Regions from separate parts of the Mesorhizobium sp. 2RAF45 genome, predicted to be linked through region 1. Evidence: riboswitches for the same ligand, from Rfam matches in the RefSeq annotation. Region 1 holds a riboswitch; each other region holds the start of a gene.
What was found. A riboswitch is a leader RNA that binds a small molecule or an ion and turns the genes downstream of it on or off. The one in region 1 is predicted to bind cobalamin.

Region 1 (7,274 bases):
CTTTGAGGGTGTCTTCAACGCCGGGCTGGTTTCAGGCGCGTCGGTCTTCGGCTTGCTGGCGTTGGACGGTGCGACGGGAGCGGGTGCCGGAACGGGCGCCGCAATGATCGCGTCGGGTGCCGCCTTGGCGGCCTTCGCTGCCTCCCTGGCTTCCCGGTCGCGGGTCGACTTGAGGATCGCCTTTTCGCTTTTCAGCGTCGTGAGACCAGAGGCCGGCTCCGAGCCGGTGCGGCCATTCTGCGGTCCCGGCACCACCGAGGCGCCCTTGCCCGCATCGTAGAGATCGATGATTTCGGCCAGGCGTTCCGGCGTCAGATCCTCGAACGTATCCTTGAAGATCATCACCATCGGCGCGTTGACACAGGCGCCGAGGCACTCGACTTCTTCCCACGACAAGGTGCCCTTGTCGTTGGTGTGGAACTGGTCGTGATGGATTTTCGAGCGGCAGACATCCATCAGCGCTTCCGAGCCGCGCAGCATGCAGGGCGTGGTGCCGCAGACCTGGATGTGCGCGCGGGTGCCGACCGGATTGAGCTGGTACTGCGTGTAGAAGGTCGCGACCTCGAGCCCGCGAATCCTGGGCATGCCGAGCATGTCCGAAATCGTCTCGATCGCCGCCTTGGTGACCCAGCCTTCCTGTTCTTGCGCCAGCATCAGCAGCGGAATGATCGCCGACTGCTCGCGGCCCTTCGGGTACTTCTTGATCCATTGCTTCGCCGCTGCCGCGTTCGCCCGGTTGAAGGCGAAGGATGCTGGCTGGACGCTGGCTTCTGCGAGACGGCGGACTGACATTTAGCGATCGACCTCACCAAACACGATGTCGAGGGAGCCAAGAACGGCGGTGACGTCGGCCAGCATGTGGCCGCGACACAGGAAATCCATGGCTTGCAGATGCGCGAAACCGGGCGCGCGCAGCTTGCAGCGATACGGCTTGTTGGTGCCGTCGGAGACGAGATAGACGCCGAATTCGCCCTTCGGCGCCTCGACGGCCGCATAGACCTCGCCGGCCGGCACGCGATAGCCCTCGGTGTAGAGCTTGAAGTGGTGGATCAGCGCTTCCATCGAACGCTTCATCGCCGCGCGCTTGGGCGGCACGACCTTGCCGTCGAGGTTCGACACCGGGCCGGTGCTTTCCTTGCCGAGCAGAAGATCGACGCACTGGCGCATGATCCTGGCCGACTGGCGCATTTCTTCCATGCGCACGAGGTAACGGTCGTAGCAGTCGCCGTTCTTGCCGATCGGAATGTCGAAATCCATTTCCGAATAGCATTCATAGGGCTGCGACTTGCGCAGATCCCAGGCCGCGCCCGAACCGCGCACCATGACGCCCGAAAAGCCCCAGGCCCAGGCATCGGCCAGCGAAACAATGCCGATATCGACATTGCGCTGCTTGAAGATGCGGTTGCCGGTCAGCAGCTTGTCGAGGTCGTCGATCGACTTCAGGAACGGGTCGATCCACTTGCCGATGTCCTCGACCAGCTGGCGCGGCAGGTCCTGATGGACGCCGCCGGGCCGGAAATAGGCGGCATGCATGCGCGAGCCGGAGGCGCGCTCATAAAACACCATCAGCTTTTCGCGCTCGACGAAACCCCACAGCGGCGGCGTCAGCGCGCCGACGTCCATCGCCTGCGTCGTCACATTGAGGATGTGCGACATGATGCGGCCGATCTCGCAATAGAGCACGCGGATCAGCTGGCCGCGCCTCGGCACTTCGATGCCGAGCAGGCGCTCGGCGGCCAGTGCGAAGGCATGTTCCTGATTCATCGGCGCGCAATAGTCGAGCCGGTCGAGATAAGGCACAGCCTGCAGATAGGTTTTTGCCTCGATCAGCTTTTCGGTGCCGCGATGCAGCAGCCCGATATGCGGATCGACGCGATCGACGACTTCGCCGTCCAGTTCCAGCACGAGACGCAAAACGCCGTGCGCCGCAGGATGTTGCGGGCCGAAGTTGATGTTGAAATTGCGGACGGAGGTCTCAGCCATTCTGGCGCCTCAATTCGTCTTGGCTTTTTCGTCCCCGGGCAGCACGTAGTCGGTGCCTTCCCAAGGGGAAAGAAAATCAAAATTGCGGAATTCCTGCTTGAGCTCGACCGGCTCGTAGATGACGCGCTTGGCTTCGTCGTCGTAGCGCACTTCGACGAAGCCTGTCAGCGGGAAATCCTTGCGCAGCGGATGGCCTTCGAAACCGTAGTCGGTCAGCAGGCGGCGCAGATCGGGATGGCCCGAGAACAGCACGCCATAGAGATCGTAGGTCTCGCGCTCGAACCAGTCGGCGCCGGGGAAAACCCCGGTGATCGACGGCACCATCGTCTCCTCGTCGGCCTGCACCTTGACGCGAATGCGCACATTCTGTTTCGGCGACAGCAGGTGATAGACGACGTCGAAGCGCTTGGCCCGCCACGGATAGTCGGCGCCGCAGACATCGATGATCGAGATGAACTGGCAGCGCGCATCGTCGCGCAGGAAAGTCACGACTTCGATGAGGTCGCGCGGCTCGACATGAATGGTGAGCTCGCCATAGGCAATGTCAGCGCCATTGACGCGACCGATCAGCCTTTCGCCGAGATAGGTCGACAGTTCGCTAAGGGATGCGGCCATGGATTTACCGTTCGATCGTGCCGGTGCGGCGGATTTTCTTCTGCAGGAGAAGAATGCCGTAGAGCAAAGCTTCGGCGCTCGGCGGGCAGCCGGGCACATAGATGTCGACAGGCACGACGCGGTCGCAGCCGCGTACCACCGAATAGGAATAGTGGTAGTAGCCGCCGCCATTGGCGCAGGAGCCCATCGAGATGACGTAGCGCGGCTCCGGCATCTGGTCGTAGACCTTGCGCAGCGCCGGCGCCATCTTGTTGGTCAGCGTGCCGGCGACGATCATGATGTCGGACTGGCGCGGTGACGCACGCGGCGCGACGCCGAAGCGCTCCGAATCGTAGCGCGGCATCGAGGTGTGGATCATCTCGACGGCGCAGCATGCCAGACCGAAGGTCATGAACATCAGCGAGCCCGAGCGCGCCCAGGTGATCAGCGCCTCGGTCGAGGTGACCAGGAAACCCTTGTCGGCAAGCTCATTGTTGATTTCGAGGAAGAAGGGATCGTCCTCCCCCACCGGCCGGCCGGTGTTGGGATCGATGATGCCCTTCGGCTTCGGCGCGACGAGGGTGCCTGAACTGTCGTTCAATCCCATTCCAGCGCTCCTTTTTTCCATTCATAGGCAAAGCCGATGGTCAGCACTGCCAAAAACACCATCATCGACCAGAAACCCAGCATGCCGATCTTCGAGAAGGACACCGCCCAGGGAAAAAGGAAGGCCACTTCCAAGTCGAAGATGATGAACAGGATCGACACCAGGTAGAAGCGGATGTCGAATTTCATGCGGGCATCGTCGAACGAGTTGAAACCGCACTCGTAGGCGGAAAGCTTTTCGGGATCGGGATTGCGGTAGGCCACAAGGAACGGTGCGGCCAGCAGCGCCAGGCCGACGACCAGCGCCACGCCGATGAACAGGACGATGGGCAGGTACGAACTGAGAAGTGCGTTCATGCAGCGGCTTTCCGTTGGCGCCAATCCACTTTGATTACAGCACCGGACCTTAATGCGGAAGCGTGACAGATTAACCGCTGAACCGTTTTAAGGGGCCTATGCTGCAACGCGGCGAGGGTTAGCGCAGCACTTCCAGCGAAGCAAGTCAAACCTTGTTCAAAACGCCGACCTGGACGGCATATCCGGACAAACTGGTCCGATCCGCTCTTGTTTGATTTCCTTCGTTTTTTACTCCACTTTTCTCTCCTGACAGGGTTGCCGCTAAAACCCTGCTAGCATGGGCTGGAATCACCCGTCAGACCCACAGCAGAAGCGCCCAGAGTGATACCTGCATGAAGGAAAAAATCTCGCTTGCCATGGCCCGGCGCATCGCGCTCGCCGCACAGGGGTTTCTCGATCCCCGCCCAAATGGCACACCCGATCGCCGCCACTTCGCCCGCGTGCTCTCGCGCACCGGCCTGCTGCAGATCGATTCCGTCAGCGCGGTGGTGCGCGCTCACTATATGCCGCTCTATTCGCGCCTTGGCCCCTACCCGCTCGCTCTGCTCGACAACGCCGCCGTGACGCGCAAGCGCACGGTGTTCGAATACTGGGCGCATGAGGCTTCCTTCCTGCCGGTCGAGACCTACCCGCTGATGCGCTGGCGCATGCAGCGAGCCGAGCAGGGCGACGAGATGTATCTGGGCCTGGCCAAATGGGGCCGCGAGCACGCCGCCTATATAGAAGAGATCTACCGCGAGGTCGCTGCGCGCGGCCCGATCGCCGCTTCGGCGCTGGAAGGTCAGAAAGGTTCGGGCGGCTGGTGGGGCTGGAGCCATGCCAAGCATGCCTTCGAATGGCTGTTCTGGGCCGGGCGCATCACCACGGCGCACCGCCGCGGCTTCGAGCGCTTCTATGATTTGCCCGAGCGCGTGCTGCCGCAGGCGATCCTCGACCTGCCCGTGCCGCCAGCCGAGGACGCGCACCGCGAATTGCTGCGCATTTCTGCCCGCGCCCATGGCGTGGCGACATCAGGCGACCTGCGCGACTACTTTCGGCTATCGCCGGCCGACATGAAAGGCCGGCTGGAGGAACTGGTCGAGCTGGGCGAATTGCTGCCGGTGCGTGTCGAGGGCTGGGACAAGCCGGCCTACCTTCATAAGGACGCCCGCCTGCCCCGGAAAATCGAGGCCCGCGCACTGTTGGCGCCGTTCGACCCGGTCGTCTTCGAGCGCTCGCGCTCGGAGCGGCTGTTCGATTTCCACTACCGCATCGAGATCTACACGCCGGCTGAGAAGCGCCAATACGGCTATTACGTCCTGCCCTTCCTGCTCGGCGACCGGATCGTCGCCCGCGTTGACCTCAAGGCTGACCGGCCGGCCAGCGTCCTGCGCATCCACGCCGCCTACGCCGAACCCGGCGCGCCACCTGAAACCGCCGCGCAACTCTTCGAGGAACTGCAGCAGATGCAGGGCTGGCTTGGCCTTGAACGCATCGAAGTGACACCCGCCGGCGATCTGGGTCCGGCGCTCGCCGACATCGCCATGTCGTAGCCGCGCGTTGACACCGCTGCCTGCAAAAGCCTAAATCCGCTCCAGACGGTCCCTTGCCCGCAACGGCAGGGGCTAAGAGGGAATGCGGTGCGGGATTTCGATCTCAAATCCGCGGCTGTCCCCGCAACTGTAAGCGAAGAGCCAAGGCCGAAAGCCACTGGGACGTTCCCGGGAAGGCGGCACCCAAGGCGATGACCCGCGAGCCAGGAGACCTGCCGTCTGCGACAAAAGAATCCGATCGCCCGGCGGGTTTCCGGGCAAGGAGCCCGGTTTTTGGACCAGAACAGCAGTTTTTCGGCTGGCACAGCGGACAATTCGTCCGCCGACGGCGATGCCTTGGCCGGCGTCACCGTCATCGTCTGCGCCTCCTGCCGCGACGAGACCGGCTCCGACGCCCATCCCCGCGCCGGCGAACTGCTAGCCGAAGACACGCGCCAAGCCGCTGCAGGCGATGACATCCGCATCCGCACGGTCGAGTGCCTCGGCAATTGCAAGCGCCGGCTGAGCGCCGCGATCCTGCGCGACGGCTGCTGGAGCTATGTCTTCGGCGACCTGAGCGCGACCAGCGGCGCCGACCTCGTCACCGGCGCCAAACTCTTCGCCACCTCGACCGACGGCCTCATTCCATGGCGCGGTCGGCCTGATTCTCTCAAGCGCGGCCTCGTTGCCCGCATTCCTCCCCTCAACCTGCTGAAGGATTGATCATGAGCGCTTCCGTCACCCGCGTCCCCTGCACCGTCGTCACCGGCTTCCTTGGTGCCGGCAAGACGACGCTGGTCCGCCATCTCCTGGAAAACGCCGGCGGCAAGCGCATTGCCATCATCGTCAACGAGTTCGGCGACATCGGCATCGACGGCGAGATTTTGAAGGGCTGCGGCATCGACACCTGCCCGGAGGAAAACATCGTCGAACTGGCCAATGGCTGCATCTGCTGCACCGTGGCCGACGATTTCGTGCCGGCGCTCGACCAGATCCTGTCGCTCAACCCCAAGGTCGATCACATCCTGATCGAGACCTCGGGCCTGGCCCTGCCCAAGCCGCTGGTCCAGGCATTCCAGTGGCCGACGGTGAAGAGCCGCGTCACCGTCGATGGCGTCATCGCCGTGGTCGACGGTCCCGCACTGGCCGAAGGCCGGGTCGCCAACGACATGGACGCCTTGCAGGCGCAGCGCGCGCAAGATGAGAGCCTCGACCATGACGACCCGGTCGAGGAACTGTTCGAGGACCAGATCGCCTGCGCCGACCTGATCATCCTGTCGAAGAGCGACCTGATGGATGCCGCCGGTTCGGCCCGCGCCAACGCCATCATCGGCGAACACTCCGCCCGTGCCGTGAAGATCGTGCCGACCTCGCATGGCAAGGTCGATCCCTCCGTGCTGCTCGGGCTCGGCCTCGCCGTCGAGGACGACATCGAGAACCGCAAATCCCATCATGACGGCGCCTTCGACCACGAGCATGACGACTTCGACACCTTCATCGTCGACATTCCCTCGATCGCCAATCCGGATGAGCTGGCACAACGCGTCGCGGCCGCCGCCGAACAGGAAAACGTGCTGCGCGTGAAAGGCTTCGTCGAGGTCGGCGGCAAGCCGATGCGGCTCTTGCTGCAGGCCGTCGGCCCGCGCGTCAATCATTACTATGACCGCGCCTGGACCGCCGAGGACGACCGCCGTTCGCGCCTGGTCGTCATCGGCCTCAAGGGGCTGAACCGCCCGGCAATCGAGCGTATACTCGCCGGCTGATTTCAGACACGGGCCGCGATGCATATCCTCACCACGACCTCCGCCTCGCTCGACGATCTCGCCGAGCCGGTCGATCTGCGGCAGACGCCGGCGGATATCGTGGGCCTGTCCTTCACCGACAGCGACCTCGCCGGACTGGCGGCCGCCTGGAAGGCGGATGCCGGCCGTTTGCCCTCGATGCGGCTGGCGGCGCTTCGCGACCTGCGCCACCCTATGTCCGTCGACCTCTGGGTCGACAGCGTCGCCCGCCACGCCAAGATCATCCTGGTACGCATCCTCGGCGGCTACGACTGGTGGCGCTACGGCTGCGACCAGCTGGCCTCGACCGCTCGGGAACGCGGCATAAAACTGGCGCTGCTGCCCGGTGAAAGCCATGACGAGGATATCAGGCTGATCGAAGCCTCGACCCTGCCGCGCTGGGAATTGGACGCCCTGCTCGGCTATTTCCGCGAGGGCGGCC
Region 2 (7,274 bases), on a different contig from region 1:
TGCCGCCGCCGTTGATGGTGCAGCAACAGGCAGCCGGCGCGCTGGAGAAAGCGCGCCGCGACGGCACGGTGCTTGTCTGCTGCGCGCTCGGTTTCCAGCGCAGCGCCGGCGTCGTCGCCGAATGGCTGGTGGTGACCGGCAGAGCCAGGACGCCGGCCCGGGCTCGCGAGATGCTGAGCGCCGCCGGCCGGCCTGTTCATCTTGTCGAGGCAACGGAGCGGGCGGCATCATGACCGGCAATGCCTATCAGCAAAGCACCGATCGCTTCGCCGGCATGCTGATGCGGCAGGCCGCGTGGCCGGCCGCAATCGTTCTGGCCGCAAACATGCTGGCGCCCTTGGCCGCCCGGGCGCGCGGCGCCTTCGAGACCTTGCCCGCCGCCGTGGCGCTGTCGCTCGCTGCCGTCAGCGCGGTTGCCGTGCTGGCGCTGTCGGCGCTGCTGGCATTCGACGCGCTGCTGTTCCGGCTGATGGCCAGCCATGACGACATGTCTTCCGCCGGCGCCGCGGTGGACGACATGCTGGCGCGCATGCGCCTGAAGCTGCTGCCACCTTCCCCACGTTCGCTCGACGAACGCATGGCCGGCACGCGCCGGCTGCTGACCAGGCAACGCATAGCCCTTGGCCTGTTCGTCGCGATGCTTCTGGCGGCCGGATTTTGGGCGCCGCGATGAACAAGCTCTCGCTCACGACCTTCACCCTGCTGCAGACTGTGACCTCCGTCGGCCTCTCGGCGCTGGCCTGGGCGGTAACCGGCGTGCGTCCGATCTGGAATGGCAGTCTGCCGTCGGACAAGCAACGCATCTATTTCGCCAATCACACGAGCCATGGCGACTTCATCCTTTTGTCGGCGTGCCTCAACGAAAAAGAGCGCGCGATCACCCATGCCGTGGCTGCCGGCGAATATTGGGGAAAATCGCGGCTGCGCCGCTTCATCGCAGAAGACATGCTGTCATCCGTGCTCATCAACCGGCAATGGACGAAGCCTGAGGAAAACCCGATCGAGATCATGCTGTCGGTTCTCGACCAGGGACACTCGCTGATCCTGTTTCCCGAAGGCACCCGCAACATGACGGATGAGCCGCTGCTGCCTTTCCGCTCCGGGCTCTACAATTTGTCGATGGCACGGCCTCAGGTCGAGCTGATCCCGTGCTGGATCGAGAACATGTCGCGCGTATTGCCCAAGGGCCAGTTCCTGCCGGTCCCGCTTTTGTGCCGCGTCGTCTTCGGCGCACCGGTGGCGGTGGCCCCCGGCGAAGAGCGGCGCGCCTTTCTCGACCGAGCCCACGCCACGCTTCTAGCGCTCAACCCGCGTCCCGAACGAGACGATTGATGCGCCACGACATCTCGATCCTGATCATCGGCCTGCTGGCGGTGCTGACGACCGCCAGCATCGTGGCCGCTATACTTTCGGCACGGGCGCCGAAACCACTCAGTTCGACTCTGGTCAATCTCACCCAACGCATCAATGCCTGGTGGGTGATGGTCGCGCTGATGACGGTCGCCTTTTTCTTCGGCCGGTACGGCCTGACCATCCTGTTCGCGCTGATTTCCTTCGCCTCGCTGCGCGAATTCGTGACGCTGACGCACACGAGCCGGAGCGACCATTGGGTGCTGCTCGGCATGTTCGGCATCATCATCCCGTTTCAGTACTGGCTGGTCTGGACCGCCTGGTACGGGCTCTTCGTCATCTTCATTCCGGTCTACTGCTTCCTGCTGATGCCGGCCATCACTGCGTTGCATGGCGACACCGAACGCTTTCTCGAGCGGATCGCCGCGCAGCAATGGGCGGTGATGATCTCCGTCTATTGCGTCAGCCATGTTCCAGCACTGCTGACGCTCGACGTGCCGGGCTTCGAAGGCCGCAATTTGCTGCTGATCGCCTTCCTGATCATCGTCGTGCAAGGCAGCGACGTGCTGCAATACATCTTCGGCAAGCTGTTCGGAAAACACCGGTTTTCGCCGACCGTATCGCCGTCGAAAACCTGGGAGGGCCTGATCGGCGGAGTGGTATCGGCGAGCCTGCTCGGCGCTCTGCTGTCGTTCGTGACGCCATTCACGCCCCTGCAGGCGGCGTGTGTCGCCTTCGTCGTCTGTTCGATGGGGTTTCTGGGTGGGCTGGTCGCCTCGGCCATCAAGCGCGACCAGGGTGTCAAGGATTGGGGCCATCTCATCGAAGGCCATGGCGGCATGATGGACCGTACCGACAGCCTGGTCTTCGCTGCCCCGATCTTCTTTCACATCGTGCGCTACTTCTGGACAGTCTGAGACGGCAAGCTCTGAGCCGTCAGAGCCGGTTTCGCACGACCAGCGTGACGACGAAGAAGGCGCCGAGCGAACTGGTGATGATGCCGATCGGCAGTTCCTGCGGCGGCAGCAGGGTTCGCGCCAGAAGATCGCTTGCCAGCAACAGCACCGCCCCGAACAGCGCACAGCTGGCGATCAGCCGCAGATGCAAGGGACCGGCCAGCGGCCGCGACAAATGCGGGATCATAAGCCCGACAAAGCCGATGACGCCGGCGACCGAGACGAGAATTGCCGTCGAAAAGGCGGCAACGAGAAACGTCGTCCTACGCATCCGCGCCACCGGCACGCCAAGGCTTTCGGCGGCGCTTTCACCCGCTAGGAAGGCGTCCAGCCTGCGGTGGTTCCACAGCCCATAGGCAGCAATCGTGCCGGCGCCCAATGCGCCCAGCCAGACATTGTCCCAGCGCGCCAGCCCGAGCCCGCCCATCGTCCAGAACAGCACCGAATGGGCGGCGCGCTGGTCGCCGGCAAAAACCAGATAGTTGGTCAAGGCCGTGAACAGGAAGGAAACGGCAAGGCCGGCGAGGATCAGCCGTTCCGGCCCCTGACCCCGCACCCGCGCGACCAGCAGCAGGACGATGCAGGCGGCCAGTATGCCGCCGGTGAAGGCCGCGACCGGCAAGGTCCAGATGCCAAAACTGTCACCAAAGACGGTTATGACGGAAACAGCACCGGCCGCCGCCCCCGACGACAGGCCGAACAGGAAGGGATCGGCAAGATCGTTGCGGGTCACCGTCTGCAGCAAGGCGCCTGTTATGCCGAGGCCGCCGCCGACACAGACCGCCAGGATCGTGCGCGGCAGCCTGAGATCGACGACGATCTTGCCGACCGGGCCAGACACCTGGTGCTCGTTCAATCCGACGGCATGGCCAAGCGAGGCGATGACGTCGGTCAGCGGGATCAGTGTCGAACCATAGGCGATCGACAGCAGCACGAGGGCGACGACCGCTACCGTGCCCGCCACTATCGCCAGCGCGAACGCCTTGTGCCCTGAAAGCGCTCCGGATTTATGCCCAGGGGCAAGAAGCATCAGAACGCTTCCGGATGCATCGCCTTGGCGATCTTGCCGATCGCCTCGATGTTTGCCGGGCCGGGCGTCAGTTCGGCATAGCGGAGCGCCACGAAGCGCTCGTTCTTGACCGCGTCCGTCTCCTTCATCGCCGGGTGCGCCTTGAGGAAGTCGAGCAGTTTCTTGTAGCCGCCGCCATCCTGGTAATCGAGCAGGATGAGGAATTGCGGATTGCGCGACGCCACGGTTTCCCAATCCGTGTTGCCCCAGCTGGTGTCCATGTCGGCCATGATGTTGTCGCCGCCCGCCGCCGTGATCATGGCGCTCGGAATGGCGAATTTTCCGGCGGTGAACGGCTTGTCCTCACCTGAATCATAAAGGAACACCCGCGTCCCCTTTGCGCCGCCGACCTTGGCAGTGATATCAGCGAGCTGCGCCTTCCAGCCGGCAACAAGTTTTTTGGCTTCGGTCTCCTTGCCGAAGATCTTGCCCAGCTTTTCGACATCGCCATAGAGCAGATCCATCGAGGCAGCCGGACGGTTCTTGTCGAGATGGACGCAGCTTTCGGTCAGCACCAGCGTCTTGATGCCGTGCGGGGCGAGCGTGTCTGGCGTCACGTCGCCGCCCGGCTTCATGCCATAGTACCAGCCGGCGAAGAAGAAATCGGGCTCGACGGCGACGAGGTTTTCCAGCGTCGGGTATTTGGGCGCCAGTTCGGGAATAGAACCCTGCTCGGCCTTGAATTCGGGGCCGACCTTGTACCATCCGGTGATGCCGGTCAGGCCGACGATCGACGGCTGCAGCTTCAGCGCGAAGGCCATCTCGGCCATGTTGAGATCATGGATGACGGCGCGTTTGGGCGGCGCGTCGAAGGTCAGCGGCTTGCCGCAGCTGTCGACGGTGACCGGGAAGGCGAAGGCTGACGAAGCCAGCAGCGAGATGACGAGCGACAGGGCGAGACGTTTCACGGATTTTGCTCCTTGGTTGAACAATGTCGGATCAGGGATGGGGTCGATCAGGATGGCGGCGCGGAGCGGTTCGGAACATCGAAGACTGTCAGTTCGCGGTCTTCGGTCGGATGGCGCAGGCGAAACACGTCGACGCCGAAAATCTCGCGGATCAGCTTTTGGGTCAGCGCCTCGCGCGGCGCGGCCAGCGCATGCAGCCGCGCTTCGTTCATCACCGCAACCCTGGTGGCGAAGGGCGCCACCAAAGCCAGATCGTGCAGCACCGCGATCACCGTCATGCCGAAGCCGGCCACGAGCTCGAGCAGCTCGCCGCGGGCGCGCGGATCGAGATGGTTGGTCGGCTCGTCGAGGAACAGCACTTTCGGTTGCTGCGCGATGGCGCGCGCCAGCTGGGCGCGCTGGCGTTCACCGCCCGACAGCGAGCCTATGCTGCGGCCAAGCAGCGGCAACAGGCCGGTCCGGCGCAACGCGTCGACGACGATGTCGCGCTCCTCGCTCCTGCGCCTTAGTCCGGCATGCGGGACGCGGCCGAGCTCGACATAGTCGATCACCGCCAGCCGCGGGTCCGGCTGGTCGGTCTGGCCGACAACGGCGACGTGCAGGGCCCGCTCGGCGGTCGAGATCCTGTCCAGGCGGCGCCCGCCAAGCTTCACCTCGCCGGAACTTGGCCTGAGCATGCCCGACAGCATGCGCAGCAGCGTGGTCTTGCCGGCGCCATTGGGGCCGATGATGGCAAGGCGATCGCCTGTGGCCACCGACAGGCTGACGGCGTGGACCAGGTCGCGGCCATTCGCCGTCGCGCAGAGTTCGCGGGCTTCGAGAAGCGGCGTTGTCATCGGCTGTTGCCCTCAACCTTGGCCGGTCCGGGAATACGAGCCAGCGTCTTGCCCGGCAGCCGCGGCGGACGCTGTCCGGAATTGCACCAGCCGTCGGCAAGCGAGGCGTAAAGCCTGGCAAATCGCACGAGATCGCCGGCGTCGGCCTCGGCGTCGATGCAGCCGAAGAGATAGGAAGCCTTGCCTGGCGCCTGGAAGGCCACGGTCAGCGGCCGCGCACAGCCCGCCATGCATTCGACGCCTTCGATCGTGAAGCCATGCGCCACAGCGGGTTCCTGGCAGGCCGCGAGCCGGGAGCGCAGATCGGCACACAGGCTTTCGCCCGACCTGATGCCGGTCGGGATGTCACGGCAAAGCGTGCACACGATGATGCGATGATCGATGGCGCCGTCCAACTTTCCGTCACTTTCCAAAACTAGCGACGGAAGGATGCTGGCGAGCCGGACGACAAGACCGACGTCCACGTCTCCTCCCGGCACACCCCGTCCGGTCAACTCGGTGATGGCAGGTCTCCTGGCTCGCGGGTCTCAGCGCAATCCTGCCTTCCCAGCCTTGCCGGCCAGTGGCACGTCGGATCTTGCTCACCGCTTACAGTTGCGGGGGCAGCCACGGTCTCGACCTCTGCGGGTCTCACCGTGTTCCCTTTTCACCCCTTGCCTTTCGGCGCGGGGACCATCACGCACCCACCGTAGATTTCCATCGATCGCATCGCAATGGGTTTTTTGCGATGTCGCTGCGCTGCGTAGAATATGTAATAACATTACTTTGAAGCGATATTTCTCGACGATGTCAACCCCTGTCCTCGCGCAATAAGTCTTCGGCGGTACCTCGGTTTTCAGCCGCGAGTGGTCACCAGGCAGGAGGCATGACACCTGGCCGCGGTCGCCGAGGGAAACCGGCGCTACAGCTTTCTAAAAAAGCCTGACAGAATATTTGGACCCGCTTCGCCTGGCCGCAGTCTGATCCCGTCTTCAAAGCAATTCAGCGTCACGCATTCGAAGCCGTAATGCGCGAGGAGCGCCACCAGCGAGTCACGGTCGAAATGGTGCAGGTGCTCGTTGGGCAGACGCATGCGCCACGTCCGGAACCACGCATCGCCATCGGCGCCGAGTTCACGCCAGCGGCAATAAGGGACGGCGATGGCCAGGTGGCGGGTCTGAAGGCGGGCGAGGAAACCCAGATCCGGAATGTGCTCGAGCACGTCGAACATGGCGACGAGATCCCACGAGCCGGCGAGCGCCTCGTCCCAATCGACAAAGCGGACGCCCTCGGGCAGCGGAAATTTGGTGATGTCGCAGCCGGCACAGTCGGCAACCCCGGTAATCTTGGCGGCCTCAATGAAGGTGCCGGTGCCATAGCCAATCTCCAACACGGACCGCGGTATCTCACCGGTGATCCCCAGCACCCAGCCAAGCCGCTGATAGCCGAGCTTGATGGTCCGGTCGCTCAGATCCTCGTAATAGGAAATGTATTGCTTGTCGTATGTGATCGGCGTGGCGTCGATCTGGTGGATCACGCCGAAGCGGTCGAGGTTGTAGTTGTCTAGCATTCGCGGCGCCCCCGGGATTTCGAATGCTTATATGGCGGAGTTGAACGCAAGGTAAGCAGTTGGGGCGGGATGCCAAATTCTGGCAGGAGCGCGACCAGAACTAAATGTCACATTTGGGTCGACTGCCAACCGCCACTGCCAGGCTATGCAACGCGAAAAGCTGACACGCGACCTCCCGATACCAAAGTAAAAGCGTACGCGACCTCACCCTTCAAAACGGATGCATGACCCAACGACGCAGGTTATGTTACCCCGTCGGCAGACGTCATCGAAGGGGAGGACATGACATGCAGGCAATGCCGATAGCGCATCAAGCCGCGCAACCCGCGGTCGGCCCCATATCCTCCTTGACCGGCTATCCGGCCGCCATCCTGTGCTGGCTGCTTTCGGCTGGTGTCTATATCGCGGCCAAATGGGTGGCGCCTGAAATGCCGCCCTGGGGCCTCTGCTTTTGGCGGCTGACGCTTGCCTGCGCCATCCTACTGCCGATTGTGCACCGTCATCACGACGCCATGATTGGGCTTTTGCGAACTCGCGCCTTGGAGGTCGTCGCCGTAGGGGCGATCGGCCTCACCCTATGCCAGGGTATGATCTACCATGGCCTCA
Region 3 (7,274 bases), on a different contig from region 1:
TTCACCTACACGCTGCCCTGGGACACGATGCATCACGTCGCTGTCGTTTTTGGCGATATACGCGATGGCGAGGACGTGCCGGTGCGGCTGCATTCCGAGGATGTGGTGACCGATGTCTTCGGCACCAGCCATCGCCTGGACGGCATCATGAAAGCGATGGGCGAGCGCAAGCGCGGCGTCATCGTCTATCTCAGAGAGGGCTCCGTCGGCGTCGCGCACCAGGAGCGCAAGCGTCCGCTGAGCGGCGATCGCGAGGATCACGAAGAGGCGCGGCGCCGCGAAAACGAATGGCGCGAGATCGGCCTCGGCGCGCAGATCCTGAAGGATCTCGGCATTTCCTCGATCAACCTGATCGCCTCGCGCGAGCGTCATTATGTCGGCCTCGAAGGGTTTGGCATCCACATCGCCAAGACAGAGATCCTCTAGCTACCTGAAACCTCCGCGATGTCGTCATCCTCGGGTCTGCGCTCCGCTTCGCGTCGCTCCGCCCGTGGATGACGAAGTCACACTGGCCCAAGCCATTCCGACCGTGTCACTCCGCGGGAACGACCGCAGCGTCGCATCCGTCCAGCTCGCATTTTTGCGTGGCCAGGATGCGCTGGCCGAGCAGCACGGTGGCGAGCGCAATCGTGCCTGATGCCACCGAGACCCAGAACCCGTTCTGGGCGCCGAACGCATCCACCACGGCGCCGGCGGCGAAGGAGCCCAGTGCCATGCCGATGCCGATCCCGGTGGTCACCCAGGTGATGCCTTCGGTCAGCATCGCTTCCGGCACATGCCGTTCGATCAGGCCGAAGGCCGTGATGAAGGTCGGCGAGATCGCCACGCCGCTGATGAAGACGGTCAACGCTAGAAGCGGCACGCTGCTGGCGGTGAGCGGCAGTAGCGTGCCGAGCGTGACGAGGGCGACCGCGATGGCGAGCTGGCGTTGCAGTGGAGCCTTCAGGTTGAGCGCGCCGACAATGATGCCGAGCACGAACGACCCCAGCGCGTAGACGCCGATGACGAGGCTGGCGGCGCCGGGCTGGCCGAGCTCTTTTGTGATGGCCACCGTGCTCACTTCCGTCGTCGCGAAGGTGGCGCCAATGAAGATCAGGGCAAAGGTGATGATCTGCACTGGCCGCAGGCGGATCGCCGAGCCGCTCGAGTCGTGGTCCACCGGGCGCACTTGCGGCTCGGTCGATCTCTGCAGGATGAACGCGGTCGACCCCAAGGCGAGGAACAGTGTGCTCGCCAGCATGCCCGCTTCCGGAAACAGGGCGGCGCTGAGGCCGACCGACAGCGATGCGCCGGCGATGTAGACCAGTTCATCCGCCGCCGATTCGAAGGCGAAAGCGGTGTTCATCTCGGGCCGGCCCCGGAAAAGCTCCGTCCAGCGCGCGCGCACCATGGCAGGCATACTGGGCATGGCCGCCGCCAGCAGCGCCGACACGAACAGCGTCCAAACCGGCCAGTCCTGATTGGCGGCCGCAATGAGAGTGATGAAGGCGAGCACGGAGATGATTGTCGTGGGCACGACGATCCGCGTCTGGCCAAGGCGATCGACCAGTCTTGATATTTGCGGCGCCAGGAATGCGTTGGCCAGAGCGAATGTCGCCGAGACGGCACCCGCCAACCAGTATTCGCCACGCGTCTGCGACAGCATTGCCACGATGCCGATCGGCGCCATGGCGATCGGCAGGCGCGCCATGAAGCCGGCGGCCGCAAAGCCCCTCGCTCCAGGGGCGCGGAAGATTTCTGAATAGGGGTTTTGCATGGGGGTTCCTCGACAAAGGGCGGTTCGACAATTACATACGAAGCGTATGAGGATTAGATAGAGCATACGCGACGTATGTCAATTGGCATACGGAACGTATGTGAATAGGACCAGACGGAAATGCACAGACCCCGCAAGGAAATGATCGCCGAAACGCGCGCCAAGCTGATTGCTGCGGCCCGCCAGGCCTTTGGCACGATCGGATATGCCGAGGCGTCGATGGATGATTTCACGGCATCGGCCGGGCTGACGCGCGGCGCCCTCTATCACCATTTCGGCGACAAGAAGGGACTGCTGGAGGCGGTTATCGCCGAAATCGACGGCGAGATGGCGGCCCGGGTGAATGAGGTGGCGTCGAGAGCGCCGACCCGCTGGCAGCATTTCGTCGACGAATGCACGACCTATATCGAAATGGCGCTGGAGCCGGAAATCCAGCGCATCATGTTCCGCGACGGTCCGGCCGTCTTGGGCGATCCGGCGCAATGGTCGAATGCCAATGCCTGCGTCGGCTCAATGACCGATCATCTGACCGCGCTGCAAGGGGAGGGGGTGGTCGTCCCGGGCGTCGACCCCGAGACCGCCGCACGGCTGATCAACGGGGCGAGCAGCCAGGCGGCGCAGCGGATCGCCAATTCTAACGACCCCGAAGCGACGTCGAAGATAGTGGTTGCGGCGTTCAAGCAACTGCTCGAGGGACTGCTCAGAAAACCGGGTTCGCAACAGAACTAAATCCTCGTTGGGCGCACCGCTGTCCACCGCTCATGATTGACAATCCTCGGGGTGAGCGCATCCTTCCCAGCCATCTCTGAGGGGAGATTCGGGACATGTGGGATTTCGATATCGGCAGGTCGGTGTCCATCATGGTTCGGACCTGGCCTTTCATTGTCTTCCGCATGATCGTCTATTTCGGCATCACGCTGGCCTACATCATGGCGACCGGCACCGGCGCTTCCGTCGGCTATGGCGTCGGCCATATCTCCACCGATCCTGACGGGCCGATGTCCTTTGCCCTGTGGGGCGGGGTGGTCGGCTTCGGCGTGGTTTCGATCGCCGTCTATTGGATCCGCGAATACATCCTCTACGTCGTCAAGGCCGGCCATATCGCCGTGATGGTCCATCTGATTGATGGCCGGGATGTTCCCGACGGCCAGAACCAGATCGCCTATGCCAGGCAGGTCGTGACCGAGCGCTTCGCCGAGGCCAACATCCTTTTCGTCGTCGACCAGCTGGTCAAGGGCGCCATCCGCGCCATCACCGGCCTGCTCGGCGGCATCGCCGCCTTCCTGCCCATTCCGGGGCTGAGCGGCCTGGTCTCCTTCATCAACACGGTGATCCGCCTGTCACTCACCTATGTCGACGAGATCATCCTCGGCTACAACATCCGCATCAATTCGTCCTCACCGTTCGAAACCGCTCGGCAAGGCGTGGTGCTCTACGCCCAGAACGGCAAGACCATGATCAAGAACGCCGTCTGGCTGGCGGTCATCATGTGGGGTGTCTCCTTCGTCATCTTCCTGCTGATGCTGGCCCCGGCCGCCGCCATTCTTTTCCTCATGCCAGGGCAACTCGCCGGCTGGGCTTTCGTGCTCGCCATCGTCTTTGCCTGGGCCTTCAAGGCGGCCTTCATCGAGCCCTTCGCCATCGCCTGCCTGATGCAGGTCTATTTCAAGACCATCGCCGGCCAGGTGCCTGACCCGGCCTGGGATGCCCGGCTGGCCGAGGCGTCGTCGAAGTTCCGAGAGTTGAAGGACAAGGCGCTGGCCTCCTTTGGCGGCTCGCGCTGGGGCACGGCCGGCGCGACGCACTGATCGGCGGGATTCGCCTGCGCAGCAGCAACCGTGTTGAGGTGCGCCACCGCTGACTTGAGTGGCGTCTCTCCTTGCCCGCAAAAAGTCTCGCTCATGATCAGGTCGGGCAGCGGCAGCCGCCGGCCCCAGCCATGCGTTTCCAGGTCCGGTTTGGATGCGAACTCGGAAACCCGGCCGACGCAGAGATATGCGATCGGCGTCACGTGCTCGGGAATGGACAGCAGGCTCTTCAACGCTTGCGGCTCGATGATGCTGACCCAGCCGACGCCGACGCCTTCGGCACGCGCGGCCAGCCAGAAATTCTGCACCGCGCAGACCGTGCTGTAGAGATCCATCTCCGGATTGTGCCAACGTCCCAGCGGCGAGTTTTTTGAGCGCTCGCGGTCGCAGGTGATGCAGATGTTGAGGGCGCTTTCGCAGATGCCTTCAAGCTTGAGCTTGCGGTAGAGCGCCTGTCTTTCCACTTCGATTTCAGGCAATTCCTGCTCGCGCGCGGCCAGGAACAGGTCGCGCACATCAGCCCGTCGCGCGGCGTCGCGGATGACGATGAAATTCCACGGCTGCATGAAGCCGACCGACGGTGCATGGTGGGCGGCAAGCAGAAGCCGCGCCAGCACCGCGTCGTCGAGCCCGGTGGGCAGAAAATGGCTGCGCACGTCGCGCCGCGTGAACATGGCGCGGTAAACCGCGTCGCGCGCCATCTGGTCAAACTCGTCACCTGAAGCAGCGGTCATGTGTTCCGGCATCGCGTGTCCCCTTGCGATCGCTATCAATGCCGTCCGCCTGACCATGCGGATGACGATGCCTGCCAGGCCGGTCTTCTGGCTTGGGATCAACCCGCGTCCGGTGCCTTCCCGTCATCGACAGTGGCATTTACCGGCGCGGTCCCCCTCACAGCGTTGGGCACGCCACGGAATTCAACCGTGTTCCCGATTCTCCCGCTTGCGACGGGCACCAGGCAGTAGCGGCGACCTTACGCCGAAGGCTCGGCCGCGCCAATCCCCGCAGCGACGCCAATGGACGCAGGCGCGATTTTCCCCAGCCATCAAGCTGCAATGCATGGCCATCGCGGCGCCGGGGCACTAGATAGGGAGCATGACAACCCGTCTCTACACGCATCCGATCTTCCTCGAACACATCACACCGCCCGGTCACCCCGAGCGGCCGGACCGCCTGCGCGCCATCGAGCGCGTGCTCGACGACGAGGCTTTTGCCGCGCTCGATCGTGTCAAAGCGCCGGAGGGCGACGAGGCCACCATCCTCTACGCCCATCCCGCCGATTTCGTCGCCCGTGTGCGTGCCGCCATTCCCGAAGAGGGTATTGCCCGCATCGATGCCGACACCACCGCCAGCCCGAAGAGCTGGCAGGCGGTGATCGCCGCGATCGGCGCGGCCAACGCCGCTGTTGACGACGTCTTTGCAGGCCGCGCCGACAATGTCTTCGTCGCCGCAAGGCCGCCCGGCCACCATGCCGAAAAGACCACCGCAATGGGCTTCTGCTTCTTCAACACGGCGGCGATTGCGGCGCGCTATGCGCAGAAGAAGCATGGCGCCGAGCGTGTCGCCGTCGTCGACTGGGATGTCCATCACGGCAACGGCACGCAGGATATTTTCTGGGACGATCCCTCGGTTCTCTATTGCTCGACGCACCAGATGCCGCTTTATCCCGGCACTGGCGCGAAGACCGAGACCGGCGCCGGCAACATCGTCAATGCACCCTTGGCGCCGCAGACCGGCAGTGAGGTGTTTCGCGATGCCTTCCTGTCGCGGGTGCTGCCGTCGCTCGACAATTTCGCGCCCGATCTGATCATCATTTCGGCCGGTTTCGACGCGCATCACCGCGATCCGCTGGCCGAGATCAATCTGACCGAGGACGATTTCGACTGGGCGACCGGCCAGCTGATGCAGCGCGCCGCGCGCCACAGCGGCAACCGGCTCGTCAGCCTGCTCGAGGGCGGCTACGATCTGCAGGGACTGGCATTTTCGGTCGCCGCCCATGTCGGGCGACTGATGAAAGGATGAATGATGGCTGGTGAAACCAACGAAGACGTCAAGGCGATGAGCTTCGAACAGGCACTCGACGCGTTGGAGAAGATCGTCGATGATCTGGAGCGTGGCGACGTGCCGCTCGACCAGTCGATCAAGATCTACGAGCGCGGCGAGGCGCTGAAGGCGCATTGCGACCGGCTGCTGAAGGCCGCCGAAGACAAGGTCGAGAAGATCAGGCTGTCGCGCGACGGCAAGCCGGTCGGAACCGAGCCGCTCGACGCGGATTGAGGCGCGGAGTAGCCTTACCGGTTTTTGGACACGATCAAGGTTGAGGATTAAGCTCGTCCCGATTGAAACGGCTCCAGGACAAGAGGAGATACGGAAGCGATGTGCAGAAACATCAAGACCCTGTTCAATTTTGACCCGCCGGCAACCAATGACGAAGTGCGCGACGCGGCCCTTCAGTTCGTTCGCAAGCTGAGCGGAACGACACGGCCCTCGAAACAGAACCAGCATGCGTTCGATCACGCCGTCGAAGTCATTGCGGCATCGGCGCGCGAACTTCTCGATTCGCTCGAAACCAATCAGCACCCGCGCAACCGCGAAGAGGTGGCGGCCAAACTGCGGGCAAAAGCGGCGATCCGCTTTGCCTGATGCGGCCAGAGCGGTCCTCGACCGCTGACAAGGAGAGCCCATGAGCTTCTTTCCCGGAAAAGACCCTGAAGCCGGCGACGCCTTTGCCAGCGACCAGATCGAACTGATGGTCATCCCGAATGCCAAGGACATTGGCGGCTTCGAGGTGCGCCGCGCTCTGCCGACCGCCAGGCGGCGGCTGGTCGGGCCATTCATCTTCTTCGATCGCATGGGTCCGGCGATCCTGCGGGCAGGCCAGGCTCTCGATGTCCGTCCTCACCCGCATATCGGCCTGTCGACGGTGACTTATCTGTTCGACGGCAAGATCCGTCATCGCGATTCCCTGGGCACCGAAATGGTGATCCAGCCGGGCGACGTGAATTTGATGACCGCCGGCCGCGGCATCGTCCACTCCGAGCGCACGCCGGAGGAATTGCGTGGAGCGCCGATGTCGATCTCCGGCCTGCAAACATGGCTCGCCTTGCCCGATGGCAAGGAGGAAGTGGCCCCGGTCTTCGAGAACACCGCTGCCTTGCGGCTGCCCGAGATCGATGCCGAAGGCGTCCGCGGCCGCATCGTCGTCGGCGATTTTCAAGGGTTGCGCTCCCCCGTGAGAGCCGATTCCGAGACACTGTACGCCGACCTTAGGCTGGCGCCGGGCGCCAGTATAAAGATTCCCGCCGACGCGGAAGAGCGCGCCATCTACACGCTGGAAGGCGAGGTCGCGATTTCGGGCGACGTCTTTCCGGCAGAGCGGTTGCTGGTGTTCCGGCCCGGTGACGAGATCATCATATCGTCGCACATCGGTGCGCATTTCATGCTTTTCGGCGGAGCCTCGCTTGGCTCGCAGCGCTACATCTGGTGGAATTTCGTCTCCTCGTCGAAGGAGCGCATCGAACAGGCCAAGCAGGAATGGAAGACGGGACGCTTCGATATCGTTCCTGGAGATGAGAAAGAGTTCATCCCGCTGCCGGAAAGCTGAGGAAATCGGCGAGGGGATCTGATTGATCCGCGTCACCGACACGCATTTACTTTCGCCGGCCGGCGGCTTATCCCGCCGTTGAACAGAAAGCCTGAGCACCCGTGAA
Region 4 (7,274 bases), on a different contig from region 1:
GCCATGGTGTTCCAGTCCTACGCGCTCTATCCGCATATGACGGTCTACGACAACATGGCGTTCTCGATGAAGATCGGCAAAGAGAACAAGGCCGAGATCGACCGCCGCGTTCGCCAGGCGGCGGAAATCCTGCAATTGACCAAATATCTCGACCGGCTGCCCAAGGCGATGTCGGGCGGACAGCGCCAGCGTGTCGCCATCGGCCGCGCCATCGTGCGCAATCCGAAGGTGTTCCTGTTCGACGAGCCGCTGTCGAACCTTGACGCGGCGCTACGCGTCGCCACGCGCATCGAGATCGCCAAGCTCAAGGAATCGATGCCCAACACGACGATGATCTACGTCACCCACGACCAGGTCGAAGCGATGACGCTGGCCGACCGCATCGTGGTGCTGAAGGACGGCCATGTCGAACAGGTCGGCACGCCGATGGACCTTTACAAGAAGCCCGGCAACCTGTTCGTCGCCCAGTTCATCGGCTCGCCGGCCATGAACATCCTGCCGGCAACCATCGACAAGACCGGCAACCCGACCGTCGTCAACCATGTCGGCGGCCGCAAGGCGACGGTGCCGATCACGACGCCGGCCTCGGCCAAGGGCGCGGCGGTCAGTTTCGGCGTGCGGCCGGAAGACCTGATGATTGCCAGCGGCGCGGACTATCTGTTCGAGGGAACGGTCGACTATGTCGAGCAGCTCGGCGAGGTCCAGCTGGTCTATATCGATATCGGCCGCGCCGACCTGCCGCTGGTGACCAAACTGCCGGGCAATGTCGAGGTCAAGCGCGGTTCGACATTGCGGCTGAGCGCCAATGCCGAGGACCTGCATATCTTCGATGCGGACGGACATTCCTTCGCGCTGCAAAAGCCGGAAGCAAAAGCGGCTTGAGGCCGCCGGTCCTGCTGGGTCAAGGCAACAAAAAAGAGCGGCGGGCCAGGCCCGCCGCTCTTTTTTTGGAGATCAGCTTCGGCTGTTAACGGCCGAAGAGGTTCCGGTCGCTGCCCTGAGGAGCGGACTTCTGCACGTCGCCCGACGAATTGAGCAGCTTGTAGACGGGCGAGCCGCTCTCGCGGATCGAAGCCGTACGCGAGTTGTCGACCGAAGTTGCGGCGGGCTGGTTGGCGCCATTGGAGCCATAGTTGTCGCTGCCCGCGAAAGCGCTGCCGGAGATGGCCAGAACGGCGGCGGCAGCAAGGATGAGCTTGTTCATGTTAGTCTCCTGAATTTCTGGATTTCACGGGAATGGCCGGCATCGCCGCCATTTCCGTGAACCGGCATTACTTGCCGAAGAGGTTGCGGTCGGCGCCCTGCTGAGCAGGCACCTGGGTGGCCGGAGCCGACTTGTCGACCGAAGCCGTGTAGGAATGGTCGACCGCAGCGGCCGGCTGGTTGGCACCGTTGGAACCGTAGTTATCGCTGCCAGCGAAGGCACTGCCGGAAATGGCCAGGACGGCGGCGGCAGCAAGGATGAGCTTGTTCATGTTAGTCTCCTGAGTTTCTCAAGATCGGCCAGAGCGGCGGGCGAAAAGCCCGCCATTAGCCGGGACCCGTTGTTAGTTATTGCCGAAGAGGTTGTGATCTGCGCCCTGGGCAGGCGTCTGAGCAGCCGGTTCCGACTTCTTGGTCGAAGCGGTGTACGAGCTGTCGACAGTCGTGGCTGCGGCGGCATTCGAACCGTAGTGGTCGCTACCAGCGAAGGCGCTGCCGGAAATGGCCAGAAGGGCGGCGGCAGTGAGAACAATCTTTTTCATTTTTAGTACTCCAGTATTTTTTCCGTCCGTCTAGCGGCGTGTCTTGGGATTGAAATCGCGTCGTTCGGACAGCCCCGATGTGGGAAAGCCAGATCGCCGTTTCCAATCACGAAGTTGTTCCGTGTGGACCAAGAATCCACCACTTGAAATTGTGCCAGAGGTTTCCTTGCCATAAATTTTTCTTCTTGATATCAATCACTTAATAAAAGCCAGCCGCAAGATCACAGACTGTATCGGAGGTCCAGTGTTCACACCGTCCTGCACGCACCGTCAACAGAAACGAACCGTTCGGTTCGATTTTAGAATCCTCTAATAGTCACTTTTCGAAACCGTTAACCTTTTTTTGCCCCTGTTCCGGGTCGATTTTGACAGCCAGTACAGCTATCGGCGACGACGATTTTCGTGACCGCTGTCCGCGCCCAGATCGTTGCGCATGCGTGTCGCGCCGCATGGATGCGATGTCGCTTTCATGCCGATGTCGCAAACGCCGTCGTGATTAGATCATGTCATCTCAGGTGCCGCTTCGTGACGACGGGGCGGAGAATTGGGAAGCCGGTCAAAATCCGGCGCTGCCCCCGCAACGGTGGTGGAGTTCAAGTCGCAACGGGAGACCACTGGGCGAAAGCCTGGGAAGGTGTCGCGACCGTCCGCAAGGACACTCCAGAGCCCGGAAACCAGCCCGAGATTTTTGAACTCGACTGATCGCGGTGGGCGGTCAAGAGGCGGATGGCGCGCGCCCGGCTTTCGCCGGCCTGCGTCTCATCCTTCCTCAATCACCACCAGTTCAGTCCTTGAAGTATGAGGACAGGACATGGATGCGCGCAACGATATGCTGAGGCTCTTGAACAGCCGCAGAGAGGGCTTCTCGCTCGAGCAGCCCTTCTATACCGATCCCGATTTCTTCAAGCTCGACATGGAGCTGATCTGGTATCGCGACTGGCTGTTCGTCGGCCATGATTGCGAACTGCCCAAGCCCGGCAGCTTCATCACCGTGCAGATCGGCGACTATCCGGTCGTGCTGGTGCGCGATCAGCAGGGCAAGATCAACGCTTTCCACAATTCCTGCCGCCACCGCGGTAGCCGCGTCTGCAACACCGACAAGGGCATGGCCGCCAAGCTGGTCTGCCCCTATCACCAATGGACCTATGAGCTGGACGGAAGGCTGCTGTTTGCCCGCCAGATGGCCGACGGTTTCGACAAGAGCCAGTTCGGCCTGAAGCCGGTCGCCTGCGAAAGCGTGGCCGGCTATATCTTCATCTGCCTGGCCAAGGAACCCGCCGACTTCTCGCCGATGCGGGCGATGATCGAACCCTATCTCAAGCCGCACCGGCTCAGCGAAGCCAAGATCGCCTTCGAGAGCACGATCGTCGAGAAGGGCAACTGGAAGCTCGTCTGGGAAAACAACCGCGAGTGCTACCACTGCGCCGGCAATCACCCGGAGCTGTGCAAAACCTTCCCGGAAGCCCCGACGGTGACCGGCGTGCAAGGCGCCGACAGCGATCCGGAGATGCTGGCACACTGGGCCAAATGCGAAGCGGCCGGCCTGCCGAGCAAGTTCCGCATAGATCCGGCCGGGCAATACCGCGCCACCCGCGCGCCGCTGCTGCGCGATGCGGTCAGCTACACGATGACCGGCAAGCGGGCGGTGAAGAAGAACCTGTCCGACAGCGTCTCCGCCGACCGCATCGGTTCCTTGCTGCTCTATCACTATCCGACGACGTGGAACCACATTCTGGGCGACCACGCCGTCACCTTCCGCGTGCTGCCGATCAGCGCCACGGAAACCGCGGTGACGACCAAATGGCTGGTTCACAAGGATGCGGTCGAGGGTGTCGACTACGATCTTGCCGAACTCACCCATGTCTGGACCGAGACCAACGACCAGGATCGCCGCATCGTCGAGGAAAACGCCTTCGGCATCCAGTCGCCGGCCTATGAACCCGGCCCCTATTCGGAGCTGCATGAGGGCGGCGTGATCCAGTTTGTCGACTGGTACGCCCGCTTCATCGGTCCGCGCCTTGCCGACGATGGCCGGCCGGCCCTGCGCAGTGTCGCCTGAGGGGTTTGGGGATGAACGCGATGACGGATCTTGGCCTCTATCGCCATCTCGACCAGATGGCGCCCTGGAACGACAGGCTGCAGGTGCTGGAAGTGATCGGCGTCAGCGACGAGGCGCCTGACGTCAAGACCTTCACCTTCCGCTCCGACAACCAGACCTGGTTCCGCTACAAGCCGGGCCAGTTCGTGACGCTGGAACTGCCGACGCTGGACGGACCGCTGATGCGCACCTATACGCTGTCGTCGTCGCCGTCGCGGCCGTTCTCGATCGCGGTGACGGTGAAGGCGCAGGCCGGCAGCACCGGCACACGCTGGATGTTCGATCACCTGGTGCCCGGTTCGCACGTCAAGGCCTATGGGCCGAGCGGCGATTTTTCGCTGCACAGCCATCCGGCGGCCAAATATCTGTTCATCTCGGCCGGCTCCGGCGTGACGCCGATGATGTCGATGCTGCGCTGGCTGAACGATTGCGCGCCATGGACCGATGTCGGCTTCGTCAACTGCGCGCGTCGCCCGGAAGAGATCATCTTCCGCAAGGAGCTCGAACTGCTCGGCGGCCATATGCCGGGCCTGTCGCTCGGCTTCATGATCGAGGAGCGGTCGAGCCGCGAGGGCTGGTACGGCCATATGGGCCGCATCGACGCGATCCGGCTGCCGCTGCTGGCGCCCGATTTCCGCGAACGCGAGATCTTCTGCTGCGGTCCGGATCCTTTCATGCGCGCCGTGCGCGGCATGCTTGAAGCCGCCGGCTTCGACATGACGAAATACCACCAGGAGAGCTTTGCCGCCCCCGCGGTGGAGGAAGTCCCGGCGCCGTTCGCGTCGCCCGGGGAAGACGGCATTGCCGTTCCCGTCGAGGCCACACCGATCCGCTTCGCGCTTTCGGATGTCGATGCCGAGTGCGTCGCCGGCCAGACCGTGCTGCAGACGGCGCGCTCCTCGGGCGTGCGGATCCCAGCGGCCTGCGAATTCGGCCTGTGCGGAACCTGCAAGGTGAAGAAAGTCTCCGGCGCCGTCGAGATGAGCCACAATGGCGGCATCCTCGATCACGAGATCGATGACGGCTTCATCCTCGCCTGCTGCTCGAAGCCGCTTTCGGCTCTCGAAATCGAGGCGTGACAGCGTCGGGCGGCCCCGGCACCGCAGCCTTGCCAGGCAGTTGCGGCTGTTGTTTCCAGGACCCTTGCGACCTTGATAGGGACGTGCCTCGGGAGCGGCTTATAAGGCGTTCTCGTGCGGCTTCGTTACCCGCCGCAGCGTCAGATTGATCCTGCCGCCGTTCTTGAGCAGCGCCGAGGTCGAGGGATAGATGCGGTCGACGCCGTGGAAGGCGAGACGGCCCTCGCCGCCAAGCACGACGACGTCGCCGCTCTTCAGCCTGAACGATTTGGTGGCGCCGTCGCGCGTCGTCTGGCCGACCCGGAACAGGCAATCGTCGCCCAGCGAGACGGAGACGACTGGCGCCGAGAAATCGGCCTCGTCGCGGTCCTGGTGCAGGCCCATCTTCGCGTCGGCCGTGTAGAAATTGATAAGACAGGCCTCCGGCGGATTCGGATAGCCCGACACCTGCCGCCACAGCTCGAGCAGGCCCTCCGGGATCGGCGGCCATGGCTCTCCTGTCAGCGGATGCGTCGGCTGGTAGCGATAGCCGCGCTCCTTGTCGGTGACCCAGCCGAGCGGGCCGCAATTGGTCATGCGCACGCTCATCTCCTTGCCGGTGCGCGGCATGGCAGGGACGAACAGCGGCGCCTGCTGGATGATGCCTCTCACCTCTTCGACCAGCGCCTCCTGAACAGCGCGGGAGAGATAGGCCGGCATGTGGCGGACGCCGTTGGGCAGAACGAGCATGGAATAGCGCACCTTGAGATGGTTCGAGCCCGCAAGATGCCACCATCAACGGAAAACAGCGACCCGAAAGCCGTCGCCGATTGCACTGCTGCGGCTATTGCTATCTGGGTCAGGGCCGCAACATCACGGCCTCGCTGAAGCGCAACTGGCAAAAATCGAAAACGCCGCGCGTCCTTTCGGATGCGCGGCGCTTGATTAAGCCGTTTCGAGACTGCCTGGCAGCCGAATCAGGGGATGCGCAGCACCTGGCCCGGATAGATTTTGTCCGGGTGGGTCAGCATCGGCCTGTTGGCCTCGAAGATGGCGGTGTTCTTGGCGCCCTGGCCCTTGCCGTAGCTTTTCTCGGCGATCTTCCAGAGGTTATCGCCCTTCTGGACGGTGTAGAAGGTCGGTTCCTTGGCCGGGGCAGCTGCCTTGCCGGCGTCCGGCGCGACCTGCAATTCGTCGGCCTGCACCTTGGAGACGCCCAGCGTGTTGCCGACGGCGATGACCGCCTTTTCAAAGATCGACTGGTCCTTGACCACGCCCTTCAGCACCGCCGTGTCGCCCTGCACGACGACCTGCACGCCATCGGTGCCGAGCTTGTGTGAATCGAGCTCCTTCTTGAGCGTGTCGGCCGTGGGTGCGGCTTCCTCGTCGCCGCCGATGCCCAGTTTCTTGCCGACGCTCTTGACGAAATCGAACATGCCCATCTCTGGTCTCCCTTGCTGTGGCAATGGCGAAACCTCGCATCTGCGGTGCGAAATGGAAAGCCGTTTTATGCACGCGGCTGGTGTGGTGCTTAGTCGTTTTCCACCCGGCCGCGCAGCTTCTTGATCGTGCCGCGTCCAGCCTTGCTCTTCAGCCGCCGCTCCACCGCGCCTTTCGAGGGGCGCGTCTTCTTGCGGGGTGGCGGCGGCGGTTCGGCGGCCTTGGCGACAAGCGCCGTGAGCCTCGCTCTGGCATCTGCCCGGTTCTGCTCCTGGGTGCGGAAGCGCCCGGCCTCGATGACGATGACGCCGTCCTTGGTGGCGCGCTGGCCGGCAAGCTTGATCGTGCGGGCACGCACGCGTTCCGACAGGCCGGCCGCGCTGGCCGCGTCGAAGCGCAGTTGCACGGCGGTTGCCACCTTGTTGACGTTCTGACCACCCGGCCCCGACGAGCGGATGAAATCCTCGTGCAGGTCACCGGGATGGATCACGGCTTCGTCTGATATGATGATATTGTCATCGATCGGCATGCCGCAGTCATGGCGCGGCGGCGGACAAAAGAAAAGGCCCGATCGAAACCGGGCCTTCGATGGTACTGCGCGGCTACGATGCCAAGCGATCCGGGCTCTTACTCCGCCGCTTCCTGCATGCGAGGCGCCGCCCCCATCACGGTTGCATCGACATGCGGCTCGAATTTCTCGAAGTTGACGGCGAACATGCCGACCAGTCTTGCCGCCTGGCGGTCATAGGCAGGCTTGTCGACCCAGGTCGAGCGCGGATCGAGAATGGCGCCGTCGACGCCAGGCACCGCTACCGGCACCTCGAAGCCGAAATTGGCGTCGGTGCGGAATTCGGCTGTCTTCAGCGAGCCGTCGAGCGCGGCGGTCAGCAGAGCGCGCGTCGCCTTGATCGGCATGCGCTTGCCGGTGCCGTA

Region 2: it holds a riboswitch for cobalamin, as region 1 does, so the genes downstream of both, AB4Z43_RS13340 (DUF1636 family protein) here and AB4Z43_RS02900 (DUF1636 family protein) in region 1, are expected to answer to the same signal.
Region 3: it holds a riboswitch for cobalamin, as region 1 does, so the genes downstream of both, bluB (5,6-dimethylbenzimidazole synthase) here and AB4Z43_RS02900 (DUF1636 family protein) in region 1, are expected to answer to the same signal.
Region 4: it holds a riboswitch for cobalamin, as region 1 does, so the genes downstream of both, AB4Z43_RS11805 (aromatic ring-hydroxylating oxygenase subunit alpha) here and AB4Z43_RS02900 (DUF1636 family protein) in region 1, are expected to answer to the same signal.

The regions. Positions count from the first base shown of each region.
Region 1 is NZ_JBFRGG010000001.1:578,040-585,313, forward strand. It holds gene AB4Z43_RS02870 (NADH-quinone oxidoreductase subunit E) at 1-792, opposite strand, end outside; gene AB4Z43_RS02875 (NADH-quinone oxidoreductase subunit D) at 793-1,983, opposite strand; gene AB4Z43_RS02880 (NADH-quinone oxidoreductase subunit C) at 1,993-2,598, opposite strand; gene AB4Z43_RS02885 (NuoB/complex I 20 kDa subunit family protein) at 2,603-3,184, opposite strand; gene AB4Z43_RS02890 (NADH-quinone oxidoreductase subunit A) at 3,175-3,540, opposite strand; gene AB4Z43_RS02895 (winged helix-turn-helix domain-containing protein) at 3,873-5,072, shown strand; cobalamin riboswitch at 5,102-5,306, shown strand; gene AB4Z43_RS02900 (DUF1636 family protein) at 5,346-5,774, shown strand; gene cobW (cobalamin biosynthesis protein CobW) at 5,777-6,814, shown strand; gene cobN (cobaltochelatase subunit CobN) at 6,833-7,274, shown strand, end outside.
Region 2 is NZ_JBFRGG010000004.1:73,155-80,428, reverse strand. It holds gene AB4Z43_RS13375 (phosphatase PAP2/dual specificity phosphatase family protein) at 1-233, shown strand, start outside; gene AB4Z43_RS13370 (hypothetical protein) at 230-673, shown strand; gene AB4Z43_RS13365 (lysophospholipid acyltransferase family protein) at 670-1,332, shown strand; gene AB4Z43_RS13360 (phosphatidate cytidylyltransferase) at 1,332-2,267, shown strand; gene AB4Z43_RS13355 (FecCD family ABC transporter permease) at 2,287-3,336, opposite strand; gene AB4Z43_RS13350 (ABC transporter substrate-binding protein) at 3,336-4,283, opposite strand; gene AB4Z43_RS13345 (ABC transporter ATP-binding protein) at 4,331-5,119, opposite strand; gene AB4Z43_RS13340 (DUF1636 family protein) at 5,116-5,583, opposite strand; cobalamin riboswitch at 5,606-5,811, opposite strand; gene AB4Z43_RS13335 (class I SAM-dependent methyltransferase) at 6,021-6,668, opposite strand; gene AB4Z43_RS13330 (DMT family transporter) at 6,956-7,274, shown strand, end outside.
Region 3 is NZ_JBFRGG010000006.1:121,686-128,959, forward strand. It holds gene ribB (3,4-dihydroxy-2-butanone-4-phosphate synthase) at 1-426, shown strand, start outside; gene AB4Z43_RS18235 (MFS transporter) at 533-1,756, opposite strand; gene AB4Z43_RS18240 (TetR/AcrR family transcriptional regulator) at 1,877-2,485, shown strand; gene AB4Z43_RS18245 (hypothetical protein) at 2,581-3,564, shown strand; partial or broken gene bluB (5,6-dimethylbenzimidazole synthase) at 3,684-4,355, opposite strand; cobalamin riboswitch at 4,359-4,538, opposite strand; gene AB4Z43_RS18255 (histone deacetylase family protein) at 4,660-5,586, shown strand; gene AB4Z43_RS18260 (exodeoxyribonuclease VII small subunit) at 5,590-5,841, shown strand; gene AB4Z43_RS18265 (DUF2277 domain-containing protein) at 5,941-6,207, shown strand; gene AB4Z43_RS18270 (pirin family protein) at 6,248-7,168, shown strand; gene dxs (1-deoxy-D-xylulose-5-phosphate synthase) at 7,270-7,274, shown strand, end outside.
Region 4 is NZ_JBFRGG010000003.1:484,755-492,028, reverse strand. It holds gene AB4Z43_RS11825 (ABC transporter ATP-binding protein) at 1-882, shown strand, start outside; gene AB4Z43_RS11820 (DUF680 domain-containing protein) at 968-1,204, opposite strand; gene AB4Z43_RS11815 (DUF680 domain-containing protein) at 1,272-1,475, opposite strand; gene AB4Z43_RS11810 (DUF680 domain-containing protein) at 1,548-1,745, opposite strand; cobalamin riboswitch at 2,242-2,442, shown strand; gene AB4Z43_RS11805 (aromatic ring-hydroxylating oxygenase subunit alpha) at 2,557-3,804, shown strand; gene AB4Z43_RS11800 (2Fe-2S iron-sulfur cluster-binding protein) at 3,825-4,922, shown strand; gene AB4Z43_RS11795 (alpha-ketoglutarate-dependent dioxygenase AlkB family protein) at 5,022-5,651, opposite strand; gene lysM (peptidoglycan-binding protein LysM) at 5,879-6,343, opposite strand; gene arfB (alternative ribosome rescue aminoacyl-tRNA hydrolase ArfB) at 6,433-6,870, opposite strand; gene AB4Z43_RS11780 (phosphoenolpyruvate carboxykinase) at 6,969-7,274, opposite strand, start outside.